Regions from separate parts of the Pseudolactococcus yaeyamensis genome, predicted to be linked through region 2. Evidence: predicted binding sites of a transcription regulator. Region 2 holds the regulator's gene; the other holds the start of a gene.

Region 1 (3,430 bases), on a different contig from region 2:
TTTGCGACGGTCGCCAAAACCGGGTGCTTTGACTGCCACGACATTGAAAGTCCCACGGATTTTGTTCAAGACAAGTGTCGGTAAAGCTTCTCCGTCAACATCATCCGCAATAATCAGAAGCGGACGGTTTTGTTGCAAGATTTGTTCCAATAACGGTAGCACATCTTGGATATTTGAAATCTTTTTATCTGTGATGAGAATGTAGGGATTATCCAAATCAGAGACCATTTTTTCGTTGTCTGTTACCATGTATTGAGACAAGTAACCACGGTCAAATTGCATGCCTTCAACGACATCCAGTTCAGTTTCCATCCCTTTTGATTCTTCAATGGTAATCACACCGTCATTGCCAACTTTTTCCATGGCTTCAGAAATGTAGTCGCCGACTTTTTCTGAGCGAGAAGAAACAGCAGCCACTTGCGCAATCGCTTCTTTACCAGAAACTGGGATCGCGATAGCTTTCAAAGCGTCTACAGCAGTCGCGACAGACGTTTCAATCCCACGACGAATGCCGATTGGGTTAGCACCTGCCGTGACATTTTTCAAACCTTCGCGGACAATCGCTTGTGTCAAGACAGTCGCCGTCGTCGTCCCGTCACCTGCGATATCATTTGTTTTTGATGCCACTTCACTAACGAGTTTAGCCCCCATATTTTCAAAATGGTCTTCCAACTCGATTTCTTTTGCGATAGTTACGCCATCATTGGTGATTAAAGGTGAACCAAATGATTTTTCCAAAACCACATTGCGACCCTTTGGTCCAAGCGTTACTTTCACTGTATCTGCTAAAATATCGACACCACGTACCATTGCAGCTCGCGCATCTGATGAAAATTTAATATCTTTTGACACTTCTTTTACCTCCTATTTATAAGTTGTGCTGATTGTCTATTCTACGATTGCTAAAATGTCGTCTTCACGCACAATCAGCAATGTATCAGAATCGTCCTTGATTTCAGTCCCTGCAAATTTTTCAAAAACGACAACATCGCCAACGGTCACGCTAGGATCAATAATATGCCCGTGATGTGTGTGACGCCCTTTACCAACGGCGACAACTTCTGCTGTTGACGGCTTTTCTTGCGCACTTGTCGTCAGAACGATGCCACCGATAGACTTCTCTTCTTCTTTTTTAACACGTAAAACAATACGATCACCTAATGGTTTTAACATCTGGTAAGCCTCCAATTATTTTTAATTTTTGGCACTCTGTGTGTTCGAGTGCTAACACTTCTATTATACTCAGTTGGTCAGGAATAGTCAAGGATTTTTGATTGTTAGATGCAAAAAAAATATGAGAGCGTACCTCGCTCCCACCTCTTTAAACATTTCCAAATATTATTTTGGAATAAATTGAAATTGTATCGCTTCAATCCTTTTAGATTGACCTGTTGTCCCCGCTACTTCTCCTTCATTTTGCCACTCTTGCCAACCAATATTTTGGACATGGACACGATATTTAACCGTATATTTCTTAGACAAGTCATCTTTAAAGTTTATTTTAACCGCTTCCAAGCGTTTTTCTTGACCTGTTGTTCCGACAGCACCTAAATATTTCTGCCAACCAATACCTTGAACATGCCCCTCAATTTGGATATCCTCTTTTCTACCTTGATATAAGAGTTCAAAAGCTTCCAAGCGTTTCGCGATACCAACAGTTCCTGAAACCGCATTATGCTCTACATAACCTAACCAACCAAAGTCTTGAATATGGGAACGATAAGAAAATTCGGTATTTGACGGATTAGGACTTCCTTGGAAAGAATTTTTAGGAACTAATTTGAATTGAAGCGCTTCAATTCTCTTGCTTTGTCCAGTCGTACCTGCAGTTTGACCGTTTTTCATCCAACCTTGCCAGCCAATATTCTGAACATGTGCTCGATACTCAATATCATAATAATCTGATACACCATTATTCAAAATAATCTCAACAGCCTCAACACGTCTAGTTTGACCAGTTGTACCTGCAATTTGACCTGATTTCTGCCAATCCTGCCAACCAATATCTTGAACATGAGCTCTGTACTGTACAGCTTTATCAATTGAAGCGTTCCCTGAAGAAAGTCGCAACGCTTCAACAGCTAGTCCATATCCTGTTGACCCAGAAAGTGCACCGTCTGCAACATTGTTCATCCACCCCACCTTACTCACATGGGTTTCATAATTAATACCTACAGATATAGCTTGTGCCAAATTCTTTACGGGTAATTTGACAGGTGGAGATGCTGAAGTTGTCGAAAAATTTCCCAAATAGATGTAACCTTGGAATCCGGCTCCCATACTATTTTTATCAAGTTGTCTAGTTCTAAAGAAAAAACCGTCCCAACTTGATTCCGATATTGTTAGAGTATCCCCATTTATTTCTTCAACGATTGCAACATGACCATAGCCACCGCCTTCTGGATGCCCCCAACAAGCAACTGCCCCAAGTTGCGGTGTCTGACCTGAAGCATATTTTCCAACATTATAATCCCACCATTGATACGCATTACCAGTTGAAAGATTAGGTCTGGAATCTAGTATTTCATAAGCCCTCCCCCATGCATAAGCTGTACAGTTAGGCATTCCATACCCAGATTGATAGAATACATTTTGACTGAAATAGTAGCCATTTGAAGTCGTTGGAGCAGTCACACGAGATTTAAAGCTAGCAATAAAATTTTCACTTAATAAAACACTCGACACTTGTGTCAAGTATGCTTCTTGTAATTTTTGTGGAATCCCAATTCCTGTTCTTTCGCTATTTACCTCACGCTCATTCACAACCTCAGCTGATGAGCTTTGGCTCATTACAGCTCTAACTATTCCAACTGATGTTAAGATAGGTGCAAATAATCCCAATACCACAGTCGAAGCAACTGCAGCTTGTCTTAAATTTCTCTTTACTTGCATTTTAACTCTCCATTTTTAGGCAACACTCAAATTAAAACGGTAACTCCTCATCCTCCAGCATCACATCTGAAACATCATCAACTTGGTTTTCTCTTAAAGCAACAGCTGCGCGACTTTCTAGCAAATTGAACTGCTGGCATAAGACTTCAGTCACATAGTGGGTCACACCAGTCTTGTCTTCATAGCGTCGTGTTCGAAGCTCTCCCTCAATTGAGACGAGGCTGCCTTTTTTAGCATAGGATGCGAACAACTCTGCAGATTTTCCCCAAATGACAATGGTTAAAAAATCCGCCTCACGTTGACCTTCTGCATTTTTAAATTGCCGACTAACGGCTAAGCTCACACGTAAAACAGATTTATCCGTTGGCGTTTTTTTCACTTCCGGCTGCGCAGTCAAACGACCAATTAACAAACTTTTATTTAACATATAAAAAATCCTCCTATTTACCTTTACGTAATATAGAAAGATTTTGCTCATATTATTTTATTTTTTATTTCTGCCAGTGTTTAGTCGGTTCAAAAGCCGTTCCCGGGATTT
Region 2 (3,430 bases):
TGTCAAAGTTTCTTCCAAGTGAAGTGGTCCAGCTTCGCCAGCTGTGATAAATGGCAATGAGATTTGTGTAGATGTTACACCTGACAAGTCTTTTTTAGCTTTTTCAGCAGCATCTTTCAAACGTTGCAAAGCCATTTTATCTTGAGACAAGTCAATACCATTATCAGCTTTAAACTGTGCTACCAAGTAATCAATGATTTTTTGGTCAAAGTCATCACCACCAAGATGGTTATCGCCAGATGTAGATAAGACTTCAAAGACACCATCGCCAAGTTCAAGAACTGAGACGTCAAAAGTACCACCACCAAGGTCAAAGACAAGGATTTTTTCGTCTTTATCAACTTTATCAAGACCATAAGCAAGTGCTGCTGCTGTTGGTTCGTTGACAATACGTTCTACTTCAAGACCAGCGATTTTACCAGCGTCTTTTGTTGCTTGACGTTGCGCATCGTTAAAGTAAGCAGGAACGGTAATAACAGCTTTTTCAACTTTTTCACCAAGGTAATCTTCAGCAAAACCTTTGATGTATTGGAGAATCATGGCTGAAATTTCTTGTGGTGTGTAAGATTTACCACCAGCTTCGACTTTATAGTCTGTCCCCATGTGACGTTTGATTGAGATGATTGTATCTGGGTTAGTCACTGCTTGACGTTTGGCAACTTCACCAACTTGAATTTCACCGTTTTTGAATGCCACAACTGATGGTGTTGTGCGATTACCTTCTGGATTAGCGATGATTTTAGCTTCGCCGCCTTCAAGAACTGAGACAGCTGAGTTTGTTGTACCTAAGTCAATACCGATAATTTTAGACATAATGTTTACCTTCTTTTTATTTTTGTGTGTTGATTTTGTTTTCTGAAGTGGGGAAATTCAGTGAACTTCCTGTGGCTATCTCTAATTCGCTGTTTGTCTCCTTTCAGGAGCCTTCACGCTCATAAGAACTATCTCACAGGTGATTTCACTGAATTTGACGACTGCGTTGTCACCACTTTCAGAAACAAAATCAGGGAAGTTTGCGCGATGCGCATCCTTTTTTACGCTATGCGCACTCTTTAAATTTATTTATAGTTTTTTGACATTTCGGTCAAACAACTCTTTATTGATAAACCACAACCATTGCAGGGCGCAGGTTGCGTTCGTGGAGTTGATAGCCTTTTTGTAAAACTTGGGCAATGGTATCAGCTGGATGCTCATCGTCTGCTGGCGCTGTTTGAACTGACATGTGGAAGTTAGGGTCAAATTCGCCTTCTGTTGCGACTTCGACAACGCCTTCTTCTTTAAGAGCATTGAGCAAACTTTCTTGCGTCATTTCCAAGCCTTTTTTAACATCCTCTGTCAAACCTTCAACTGCAAGCGCACGCTCAAGATTATCCAGACTTGGCAATACTTTACGCGCCAAATCTTGTGAACGATATTTCAAAAGCGTTTGCCGCTCTTCATTAGCACGGCGTTGATTGTTTTGCATTTCCGCATGCGCCTTAAGATACTTATTTTCCATCTCATCGAGTTTAGCTTGGAGCGCTGCTAACTCATCGATTTCGTCGTCGATAATCTCTTCCAAAATCGCTTCGTTCTCAACTTCCTGAGCTAATTCTTTTTCGACGTCTTCATGCTGCTTTTTCTTAGACATTACATCTCCTTTTGTTATTTTTATATCACTTCATAGTGATTACCATCGAGATAACGATAGTAATCACTCAGTTTCATGGTTAAAATCTTGGCCACAAGGTCCATGGTCGAGACAACTTTTTGGTAGTCTAAATCTACAGGTCCCATCAGCGCCAAAGTACCCAGACCTCGATAGGGCACAACAAATTGTTGCGTCATGAGGGTGATGTTTTTTGAAATCTGATGATTCCCCGTCAAGTTTGAATCAAATTTGACACTTCGGATTTCATCATCAGAGACCGTATCTCGAATTTCATGAATAATGGCATCATCATCCATCAAAATCTTATAGAGTGAAACAACATCATCTGAATACTCTAACAAGTTTTGTCGACCTGATGAAATCAAGTTTTCCTTGAACAGGTCTGAAAAGACATGGTCAAAGAGTTGCAAGACATCTGTCGTCACAACAAAATATTTCTGTGCAACCTGCGGAATTTCTGTCAACAAGGAATAGTGGACATCCAAAATTCGCTTGCCAACCAACCGCTCATCAGAAATAAACTTGAAAGTCGTCAAATCGTCTAAGGTCATCGACCTTGGCAGTGAGAATTGCATCGTTTTGACCAAACCTGTATCAAGGGTCATCACAGCCATAGCTGAATGACTATCAAGCTGGACGATATCAAATTTAGACAGAACCTGATTTTTCAAGGAGACATTTAAAATGAAAGCTGAAAAACCTGTCATATCTGATAAAATTTGCGCCGCCTGTTGGTATAGCACATCCAGTTTATAAAACTCACCATCGAAACGTTTCATCACCTGATAAACATCATTATTGTCTAGCTTGCCAGGCTTTAAAAAGTTTTCAACGAAATATTTATACCCTGTCACACTTGGTACGCGACCAGATGACGTATGCTCTTTTTGAATGAACCCGAGTGTTTCTAGCGCCTTCATATCATTTCTGATGGTGGCACTGGAAGCGTTAATCGAAGTCATCAAAGCCTTAGAACCGACCGCTTTATGCGTTTGTGTATAAAGCGAGATAATCAAGTTTAAAATTTGTTGCTGGCGTTTTGTAATCATGTTGAACACCTCTTTTTTAGCACTCGTAGTTGCCAAGTGCTAACTACATTTATTATTATATAACTCTCTTGTTTCATTGTCAAGAAAAAAACAAAAAAATTAGCACTCTTTTATATCGAGTGCTAATTTCAAACCTATCGTCTTTATTGAAGCATAATGTTAGATTAGCCCCTTAGTCTTAGAAGTCAGAAAAACGTTGATAAAGCTGACACTCATAACGATAAAGGTAAACCATTCTGCTGATGTTGCGCCTGTTGACCAAGCATAGTAAGCAAAATTGCAAACCAAGATAAACACGAAGAATAACAAGGCATAAATGGCAAATTTCCAAAATTTAGTCAACAAGAAGATAAAAGCAACCAGTAAGACAACATAGAGCAAAAACTGAAGATTAGTCATTGACATACTTGACTGTAACTTGAAGGCTGCAATTGCTTTAAGCAAAGTATCATAGACGATTTTGAAAGTTTGTAGATTGGGCAATATGTTGTTAATCATTCGCCAAGCTGAATAAATCAGCAGACCAATGCTAGACAAAATGACAAATGATGATGATTTTCCTGAAAACATGGGAACCAGTACTCCTAATTTAAACTTTTAGATAACATTAGATATGACTATTCTACCATAATTTTCATGAAGCATCGTGGTTAAATCTGATTATTTCTTATCTAATAACTTGAGATAATCTTCTAATGTCAAGTGATGTTCTGTCATGTATTTGGCATTG

The links. Region 2 encodes HrcA, which represses chaperone genes, less so after heat shock. Its sites were predicted from a motif close to TTAGCACTCNNNNNNNNNGAGTGCTAA; they were not measured.
Region 1: the regulator HrcA is predicted to act here: its motif matches at 1,202-1,228, upstream of groES (co-chaperone GroES).

Annotation. Positions count from the first base shown of each region.
Region 1 is NZ_BAAGGP010000005.1:21,440-24,869, reverse strand. It holds gene groL (chaperonin GroEL) at 1-852, opposite strand, end outside; gene groES (co-chaperone GroES) at 889-1,173, opposite strand; gene ACYQ21_RS01970 (CHAP domain-containing protein) at 1,339-2,892, opposite strand; gene ACYQ21_RS01965 (single-stranded DNA-binding protein) at 2,924-3,319, opposite strand; gene ytpR (YtpR family tRNA-binding protein) at 3,384-3,430, opposite strand, start outside.
Region 2 is NZ_BAAGGP010000004.1:58,951-62,380, reverse strand. It holds gene dnaK (molecular chaperone DnaK) at 1-813, opposite strand, end outside; gene grpE (nucleotide exchange factor GrpE) at 1,097-1,630, opposite strand; gene hrcA (heat-inducible transcriptional repressor HrcA) at 1,651-2,700, opposite strand; gene ACYQ21_RS01775 (hypothetical protein) at 2,860-3,270, opposite strand; gene ACYQ21_RS01770 (M15 family metallopeptidase) at 3,361-3,430, opposite strand, start outside.